3 regions of the Erwinia pyri genome follow, and region 1 is predicted to be linked to each of the others. Evidence: predicted binding sites of a transcription regulator. Region 1 holds the regulator's gene; each other region holds the start of a gene.
The links. The regulator LexA, encoded in region 1, represses DNA repair genes until DNA is damaged. The targets are predictions, from matches to a motif close to TNCTGTATGTACATACAGNA.

Region 1 (3,280 bases):
TTTACACAGCTTTAGGATTATCATGTCAGCGAAACAGAGAGCAACAACATAAAACGCTGCTCAATCGCCTGACGTACAGATAATTATAGTAGAAGATAAGAATCCTGCACTGTTAAGCAAAATATTCCGCCAGACTCAGAGAAGATCTAAAAGGTGCTTCTTTAAAAAAGCTTGCAGATCAGGGGGTAACGAAGAGGCAGAGGAGAGTAACAAATGATTTCACTGCACGAACCAGCTCCCATTCTGCCAGTGGCGACGCCAGATAAGCCAGAGCGTCAGGCCGCGTAGCAGCAGGAATACCGTCACCGCCAGCCATAGCCCATGGTTGCCCAGCAGCGGGACAGTAAACAGCGTCAGGCCATACCCCGCAGCCGCAATGAACATGCCATTACGCATTTCGCTGGCGCGCGTTGCCCCGATAAACATGCCATCCAGCAGATAGCACCAGACGCCGCAGACGGGCAGTACGATTTGCCAGAACAGATAGCTGTCGGCCTGCTGCTGCAAGGCCGGAATTGAGGTGAGTAAGGCGACTATCTCCGTGCCAGCCAGGCCATAAATCAGGGAAAAAGCGAGTGCCACCAGCCCTGCCTGACGACAGGCGGCGCGCCAGACCGAGAGCAGCTTCTCTGCGTTTTTAGCCCCAAAGGCTTCGCCAGAGCACGCTTCAACGGCATAGGCAAAGCCATCCAGCGCATAGGCGGTAAAGGTCAGGAACATCAGCAGCACCGCATTCACAGCGACCACTTCGCCACCCAGACGCGCGCCCAGAACAGTCAGCGAGGCGAAGCAGAGTTGCAGCAGCAGAGAGCGCAGCATAATGTCGCGATTGAGCCGCAATAGCCGCCCAATATTGCCGCACCAGGCCGTTTTTATCAGCGGCAGCGAAATACCGCGCAGCTTCAGCACGCGCCACACCATCACCAGACCGATAATCATCGTGGCATATTCAGCTATTGCCGTGGCGGCAGCGGCGCCCTGCACGCCCCATTTCAGGCCAATCACGAACCAGAGATCCAGCGCGATATTTACCACGTTCCCCACCACCAGCAGGATCACCGGCGCCCGCGCATACTGAACGCCCAGCAGCCAGCCAAGCAGCACCAGATTCGCCAGCGTGGCAGGGGCGCTCAGCCAGCGAATATTCATAAACAGCGCGGCCTGATGCAGCACTTCTCTGTCGCCGCCGACAAGGGAAAGCGCAAGATGCGTTAGGGGAGATTTCAGCAGAACAAACAGCAGGCCAGCGGCCACTGCAATCAGAAGGGGTTGCATCAGAGCACGGGCCAGCGCGGGTTTATCCCCTGCGCCAAAAGCTTGCGCCGTGAGGCCGGTAGTACTCATGCGTAAAAACAGCAGCAGCATAAAGAGAAAGCTGGTAGCCGTGGTGCCAACGGCTACGCCGCCCAGATAGGCAGGACTGTCCAGATGGCCAATGACCGCCGTATCCACCAGCCCCAGCAGCGGCACGGTGATATTCGACAGGATCATTGGCAGCGCCAGCCGCCAGAGATGTTTATCCGAGGGGGAAATTAATCGCATTATCATCCACTGTGCGACTGGCTAATAAGCACTATCGTCGCACCAGAGCGGCGCCACGATAACAGTGGCGCACCTCTCAGCAGGTGCGCCCGGATCGGACCTTTAGAGCCAGTTACCGTTGCGAATCACGCCCACGGCCAGCCCTTCAATCGACAGCGTCTGCTGACGCAGGTCTACCACGATCGGTTGGAAATCGCTGTTTTCAGGGAGTAAATGCACAATATTACCCTGTTTTTTAAGGCGTTTTACCGTAACCTCATCATCAATGCGCGCCACCACGACCTGGCCGTTACGCACATCCTGCGTTTTATGCACGGCGAGCAGATCACCATCCATAATGCCGATATCTTTCATCGACATTCCGCTGACGCGCAGCAGGAAATCGGCGCCCGGTTTAAACAAACCTGGGTCCACCTTGAAGTGCCCTTCGATATGCTGCTCCGCCAGTAAAGGCTCCCCGGCAGCAACGCGCCCTATCAACGGCAACCCTGTCTCATCTTCCATCATCAGGCGGATACCGCGTGATGCGCCGGAGACGATTTCAATCACGCCTTTACGCGCCAGCGCTTTGAGGTGCTCTTCAGCCGCATTAGGGGAACGGAAGCCGAGCTGCGCAGCAATCTCCGCCCGCGTCGGTGGCATGCCGGTCTGGTTAATGTGGTCGCGTATCAGGTCGTAAACCTGCTGCTGCCTTGCCGTTAGTGCTTTCATCCCGCCCCCTGGTTGTTTATACAGTCGACTGTGAGTATATACAGGTATTTGCGCATTGAAAACCTAAACCTGCTTAAAAAACGACGGTTCGCTAAAATCTGGAAAACATCCCGCAATTAACCCATTAACAGCATTACCCACACAAAAATAGCGAGTAATATCGTCAGCAGCACCGCGGCAGAGCCCATATCCTTCGCGCGGCCCGATAAGGGATGGAATTCGCTGCCAATCCGGTCCACAACAGCTTCCAGCGCGCTATTGAGGATCTCGACGATAATGACCAGCACCACAGACCCTATCAGCAGCACTCGCGTCATGGCATCCACGTCGAGCCAGCAGGCAACAATGGTGGCAATCACGGCAGCAACGGCTTCCTGCCGGAAGGCCGCCTCGTTTTGCCAGGCGGCGCGTATTCCTTTCCACGAGTAGCCGGCGGCTTTTATAATGCGGGTCAGTCCGGTGACGTTATTTGCCATAATGAGGGAACCCTTTGTGATGATTAACGTCAATGTCTGGGTGGCGCACATTTTGCAACACCACAGATCTCACTGGCGCTTTCTGGTATGCTTGCGGCGCTTTGCTAACAAGAGGCTTCATGTTGTCTATGTCAGGTTGGCGTAACTTATATTATAAAGTATTGAATTTACCGGTTAAATTTCTGGTAAAGAGTAAAGCGATTCCTGCCGAGCCGGTCACTGAGCTGTCGCTCGACACATCGCGCCCTATTATGTATGTGCTGCCCTATGATTCAAAGGCCGATCTGCTGGCGCTGCGTGAACAGTGCCGCAAACAGGATCTCCCCGATCCGCTGGATCCGCTTGAAATCGACGGAACGGTACTGCCTCGGCACGTCTTTATCCATGATGGCCCGCGTGTCTTCCCCTACTTCGTGCCAAACGTGGAATCGGTGAAACTGTTCCATGAGTACCTGGATCTCCACCGCAGCAATCCTTTACTGGATGTGCAGATGGTGCCGGTCTCTGTGATGTTTGGCCGGGCGCCTGGCCGCGAAGTGCAGGGTGACGAT
Region 2 (3,280 bases), 590 kb from region 1:
CCCGTGAAGTCTGGGGACGTAACTGGACCTATGCCCATAACGGCCAGCTGAAAGGCTATCGCGGGCTGGATACCGGGCAGTTCAGGCCGGTTGGGGAGACGGACAGCGAGCAGGCGTTTTGCTGGCTGCTGCACAAGCTGACCACGCGCTATCCGCGCACGCCGGGTAACTGGCCTGCGGTGTTCCGCTATATTGCTGAGCTGGCGGGGGAGCTACGTGAAAAAGGGGTGTTCAACATGCTGCTGTCAGATGGGCGTTATCTGATGGCCTTCTGTTCCACCAATCTGTTCTGGATAACCCGACGCGCGCCTTTTGGCAAAGCGACGCTGCTGGATCAGGATGTGGAAATTGATTTTCAGAAGCAGACCACGCCAAACGACGTGGTCACGGTGATCGCCACTCAGCCCCTGACGGGCAATGAAACCTGGCACAAGATTGAGCCAGGCGACTGGGCGCTATTTTGTCTCGGTGAGCGCGAGCGCTGATCCCGATCCGGGCGTGCTGAGCAGCGGGCCGTTCAGCACGTAGCGGCCCGCGTTGACGCTGACGGAGGGCGGCAGGCGGTTCTGCACAAACTGCGCATAGCCCGGCTGTAGCTGCTGCCAGAAGCTGTAATAAACCGAGTTACGATGACGCTGCAGATTGCTGTCAGTCATGCGGAACGGGTAAATGCTCACTTCCACACGTGGCTGGCCGTTACGCAGCGCCGCTTCCACATAGTGATAAATATCGTCGATGTTGGCATCGGTCATCGCATAGCAGCCAATAGAGACGCAGCTGCCGTGGATCATCAGGTATTTTCCCTCATAACCCTGCTGGCGATCGTACTCGTTGGGGAAGCCGACGTTTATAGCGCGATAGAAACGGCTGTCCGGTTTTAGCTGGGAAAGGCCCACGCTGTAAAATCCTTCCGGACTTTTAAAATCACCCTGACGACGTTTTGGACCTAAGCCGCCCGAGAAATTACAAATGCGATAGCTGTTGAGCAAACGGTAGTCGTTACCGATTTTGCCATACAGCTCCAGCGTACGTTCTTCTTTAAAGATCTGAATATAGACGGGGGTGCCGAGTAACTGTTTCTTCAACTCTTTGCTTACCGGGGCGAGCGGCGTTACCGGTGTGACGGGTACGCTGGCGATAGCGACGGCTGGCAGTAAAAACATCGCAAACAGCAGTGCGATTTTGCCCATTCTGGTTCCCTTGAAAAGAGGGGTGGATGCTACGCCCGCAGGCGCTGTTACTTGCAATATCGGAGAATTCCGCTATCGCTGCGCCACATTAGCATTGTCTATTTTTTTATCAAGAGAGTGCAGGTGAAAATGAGAAATAAAATTCCCCTGCACGCCACTACCGCTGCGCTTTGCGGCACCAAACGCAAGTTGAAATCGTTCTGGTTGACTGTATACTTATCCAGTGCATCTGGAGGGGGATATGCGTAAAATCATTCACGTTGATATGGACTGCTTTTTCGCCGCGGTGGAAATGCGCGACGATCCCAGTCTGCGTGATATCCCCATTGCCATTGGCGGCAGTCACTTAAAGCGCGGGGTGATCAGCACGGCGAATTATCCCGCCCGCAAATTTGGCGTGCACAGCGCGATGTCTACTGCGATGGCGCTGAAGCTCTGTCCGCATTTAAGAGTGATCCCCGGCCGCTTTGACGCCTATAAAGAAGCCAGCCAGCATATTCGTGAAATTTTCTCGCGCTATACCTCACTGATTGAACCGCTATCATTAGATGAGGCCTATCTGGATGTCACAGATAGCCCGCATTGCCACGGCTCGGCAACGCTTATCGCCCGTGAAATCCGCCAGACCATTGCGCGCGAGCTGAATCTCACCGCCTCTGCCGGCATCGCTCCCATTAAATTCGTGGCCAAAATCGCCTCCGACTTAAATAAACCCGACGGACAGTTTGTGATCACCCCCGATGCGCTCGCCGGGTTTCTGGTGACGCTGCCGCTGTCGAAGATCCCGGGGGTAGGAAAAGTGACCGCAAAGAAGCTGGAGGAGATGGGGCTAAAGACCTGTGCAGACGTGCAGAAAACCGATCTGGCAGCTCTGTTAAAGCGCTTTGGCAAGTTTGGTCGCGTAATCTGGGAGCGTAGCAACGGCATCGATGAGCGGGAAGTGATCACGGAGCGGCTGCGCAAATCGCTGGGCGTGGAGCGCACGCTCTCGGAAGATATTCACAGCTGGGAAGCGTGCCTGGAGGTTATCGACAGGCTTTTTGAGGAGCTGGAGCGCAGGCTAATCAAAATCAAACCTGACCGGCAGATTGCGCGTCAGGGGGTAAAACTCAAGTTCGACGATTTCCAGCAAACCACCCAGGAACACGTCTGGCAGGAGCTGAATAAGGATGATTTGATCGCGGTGGCGAAAAAAACCTGGGATGAGCGGCGGGCAGAGCGGGGCGTCAGGCTGGTGGGGCTGCACGTTACCCTGCTGGATCCTCAGCTTGAGCGGCAGCTGTTGCTGGGGCTCTGAATCGGGGCGGAAGATCTTCCGCCCCGCTACGATTTACTTAGCAGGGATCGCCTTCAGCAGCGCCGTCAGCAGTTGCCAGTAGAGGCCAACGCTTTCAATATGCACCTGCTCGTCCGGCGAGTGGGGGCCGGTAATCGTCGGGCCAATAGAGACCATATCCATCTCAGGATAAGGCTTCTTAAACAGGCCGCACTCCAGACCCGCGTGGATCACCTGAATGTTCGGCGTTTTGCCAAACAGTTTTTTGTAGGTTTCGCCTACCAGCGCCATGACCGGCGAGGAAGCATCAGGCTGCCAGCCCGGGTAGCTGCCTTTCGCCACGGTAGTGGCTCCAGCCAGGTCACCCAGCGCGGTCAGCATTTCCACCACGTACTCTTTACCGCTGTCGATCAGGGAGCGGATCAGGCAGTTGATTTTCGCCTCCTCTTCCTTCAGCGACACCACGCCAAGGTTCAGCGAAGTTTCAACCACGCCTTTCATCACGTCTGAATTGCGGATTACGCCGTTTGGCGTGCTGTTCAGCAGCGCAAAAAACGCATCACGGCTTTGTGCCGTCAGCGCCGGGCCGCCAGCCGCCACGTTTTCAACAACGACGTTGACGTTTTTCTCTTTCAGGCTCAGTTCAGCCTTCAGCGTCTCCAGATAGCCCAGCGCCAGGCTTTTCAGCTCGTCCACTTTCTCCGCAGGCACCGCCAGCGTGGCAACTGCCTCACGCGGAATGGCGTTACGCAGCGTACCGCCGGTGAAATCGACCAGACGCAGGTCAAGCGCTTTGGCGTGGGCAAACAGGAAG
Region 3 (3,280 bases), 1.0 Mb from region 1:
TAGCCAATGACATTCAGCCAGCAGGAAAACGGCACCAGGAGTACCTGGCGACGTTAAAACAGCGTTTGCCCGCGCCGATGCTGGGAGAGATCCCCTGGCTGGCTCACGCCGATGAGTTTGACAAGCTTGGGCACTATCTTCGTTTACCGCAGTAATAGCCGCTCAGCAGCCATGTTGATTCCGGGGAGCGCGCCCCCGGAATCGCTCTTATGATACCGTAAGCCAGGTGTTGACCATGCTCTCATCCAGCTGAGCGACTTTGCCATGGGCCACATTGCGCCCGCGATGCAACAGCAGGAAGTAATCCGCCACCTTGCGGATAAAAGAGATGCGTTGTTCAAGCAGCAGAATCGTCAACCCGAAATCATGATTCAGCCGGTGGATCAGATTGCCCATCTCCTCTTCCAGCCACGGCGACATGCCCTCGGTTGGCTCATCCAGAATCAACAGCTTCGGCTGTAACACCAGCGCTCTGGCCAACGCTAACTGCTGCTGCTGGTCCATCTGTAGCTCCCCGCTGCGCTGATGCCGCAAAGAGTAGAGCGCCGGGAACAGGTCATACACCATCTGTGGGATCGCTTTGTGACACTCCAGTCCGGCACCGGCCAGCAGGGCGATCTGTAAATTCTCCTCCACGCTGAGCTGTGAGAAGATTTGCCGTCCCTGCGGCACGTAGCCAATGCCCAGCGCGGCGCGCTGTTCCATCGGTTGCAGCAGCAGATCCTGGGGAGGAAGATTCGCCTCCTGCCAGATCATCGACCCGCTGTTGATAGGCAGATGGCCCATGATGCAGTTGACCAGCGTGGTTTTTCCCATGCCAGGCCGCCCCAGAACCCCGGTACAGGTGCCAGGGGTAAGATCCAGGTCAACATCCCACAAGATGTGATTCTGCCCATAAAATTGGTTGATTGAACGTAAGCTGAGCATCTGACACTCTCCTCCAGACAGTTTTCGATCGCACCTGGTTGCATCCGCTCTACGTCGTGTGGCAAACAGTCGTCAACGTTTCCAGTGAAACGCCTGCGGCTTTGGGCTTCTCGCTCTGGTGTTAAGAAAGCGTGAGGCGGTTACGTTTTCTCTTGCAATTGACAGGCCAATCTGGCGGAAGGCGGGGAAAACGGCGGAGGAGCTGATAATCAGCACCAGTGATTGGTAATAAAAGTTAAATAATTGCCCCAGGTAATATTCCCCTGCACCCACTCGGTGCTGCGTAAGAATCATTTCTGGTGCAACTGCCTGTCTCAGAGGCAATCCCGGGCTGTCATCAAAGTGAAAAAAACGCGGAGAAAAGGGTGGCGGCAATCGGGGATCTATGCTCTTTGCTGGCACCAATCGTGAAGCCACGGACGAAAATAATGCAAAAAAAAATATTTGTGGGGGCAGCGGCAGGGTGATCACGATTTATACACAGCAGACGGGTCGGGCGCTGAAATCAGTTATCCACCATTCCTGTGGATAACCATGTGCATGAGCGTCTGAAAACTTACGCCAGGCGAGAGCGGGCGCGGGTTGAGCACGAAGTGATGCGAAACTCGTCTCTGGGGATAAACTAAATAAAATCAATGCGTTATTTAAAATCAAGCCGCATAAACTTCTGCGATATGATGGCACCCGCATTTTGTCAGTGACGCTTGACAATTGTTAAACTTTCTATCCTCTTGGGGATAACCCTGCCAGGCTGTAGCCAGGAGGACGCTCAGCCATCCTCTGCAGGCAGTGTTGCTCTTCACGCTTCACCATCTTGCAAAATAACTGTAATTATATCCAGTCTTTTTTGCTGGTAAAATCGTTGTGGCAGAGTAAAATTAGGTTTCTGTCCGCGCACTTCATCACCAGGTAGCCATTCAATGAGCAAAGTCTTTAAACTCAACTCCGATTTCAAACCCGCTGGCGACCAGCCCGAGGCGATCCGTCGCCTGGAAGAGGGGCTGGAAGATGGGCTGGCGCATCAGACGCTGCTCGGGGTAACCGGCTCCGGGAAAACCTTTACCGTCGCCAACGTCATTGCCGATCTTAATCGCCCAACCATGGTGCTGGCGCCCAACAAAACGCTGGCCGCGCAGCTCTACGGCGAGATGAAAGAGTTCTTCCCGGAAAACGCGGTGGAATATTTCGTCTCTTATTACGATTACTATCAGCCAGAAGCGTACGTACCCAGCTCAGATACTTTTATCGAGAAAGATGCTTCAGTAAATGAGCATATTGAGCAGATGCGTCTCTCCGCCACCAAAGCGCTGCTGGAAAGGCGGGATGTGATTGTGGTGGCGTCAGTGTCGGCCATTTACGGTCTGGGCGATCCCGATCTCTATCTGAAAATGATGCTGCACCTGACCCGCGGGATGGTTATCGACCAGCGCGCAATCCTGCGCAGGCTCTCTGAACTGCAGTACACCCGTAACGATCAGGCCTTTCAGCGTGGCACCTTCCGCGTGCGCGGAGAGGTGATTGATATCTTCCCGGCAGAGTCAGACGACTATGCGTTGCGCGTGGAGCTGTTTGATGAGGAAGTTGAGCGGTTGTCAATTTTTGACCCGTTAACCGGGCAGATTAGCTCGGTTATTCCGCGCTACACCATCTACCCCAAAACGCACTACGTGACGCCGCGTGAGCGTATTCTCCAGGCGATGGAAGAGATCAAGGTGGAGCTGGCCGATCGGCGCAAAACGTTGATGGAGAATAATAAACTGCTGGAAGAGCAGCGAATTTCTCAGCGCACCCAGTTTGATCTGGAGATGATGAACGAGCTGGGCTACTGCTCCGGGATTGAGAACTACTCGCGCTATCTTTCCGGCCGTGGGCCAGGCGAAGCGCCGCCCACGCTCTTCGACTATCTGCCCGCCGACGGCCTGCTGGTGATTGACGAATCTCACGTTACTATCCCGCAAATTGGCGGCATGTACCGCGGTGACCGCGCGCGTAAAGAGACGCTGGTAGAGTATGGTTTCCGCCTGCCTTCGGCTCTGGATAACCGTCCAATGAAGTTTGAGGAGTTCGAGGGACTGGCACCGCAAACCATTTATGTCTCCGCCACGCCGGGCAACTACGAGCTGGAGAAGTCGGGCGGTGAAGTGATCGATCAGGTAGTTCGTCCTACTGGCCTGCTGGATCCGCTGATTGAAGTGCGCCCGGTGGGCACCCAGGTAGACGATCTGCTGTCGGAGATCCGTAAGCGTGTCGCCATTAACGAGCGCGTGCTGGTGACGGTGCTGACCAAGCGGATGGCAGAGGATCTGACCGAGTATCTGGAAGAGCATGGCGAGCGGGTTCGTTATCTGCACTC

Region 2: the regulator LexA is predicted to act here: its motif matches at 1,397-1,416, upstream of dinB (DNA polymerase IV).
Region 3: the regulator LexA is predicted to act here: its motif matches at 1,751-1,770, upstream of uvrB (excinuclease ABC subunit UvrB).

What each region holds. Positions count from the first base shown of each region.
Region 1 is NZ_CP132353.1:4,130,883-4,134,162, forward strand. Features, by position in the region: gene dinF (MATE family efflux transporter DinF) at 220-1,542, opposite strand; gene lexA (transcriptional repressor LexA) at 1,645-2,253, opposite strand; gene Q3V30_RS19605 (diacylglycerol kinase) at 2,370-2,729, opposite strand; gene plsB (glycerol-3-phosphate 1-O-acyltransferase PlsB) at 2,858-3,280, shown strand, end outside.
Region 2 is NZ_CP132353.1:3,542,555-3,545,834, reverse strand. Features, by position in the region: gene Q3V30_RS16860 (class II glutamine amidotransferase) at 1-485, shown strand, start outside; gene dpaA (peptidoglycan meso-diaminopimelic acid protein amidase) at 456-1,190, opposite strand; gene dinB (DNA polymerase IV) at 1,432-2,487, shown strand; gene pepD (beta-Ala-His dipeptidase) at 2,521-3,280, opposite strand, start outside.
Region 3 is NZ_CP132353.1:3,134,327-3,137,606, reverse strand. Features, by position in the region: gene bioD (dethiobiotin synthase) at 1-155, shown strand, start outside; gene Q3V30_RS14770 (ABC transporter ATP-binding protein) at 208-927, opposite strand; gene Q3V30_RS14765 (hypothetical protein) at 1,000-1,398, opposite strand; gene uvrB (excinuclease ABC subunit UvrB) at 1,848-3,280, shown strand, end outside.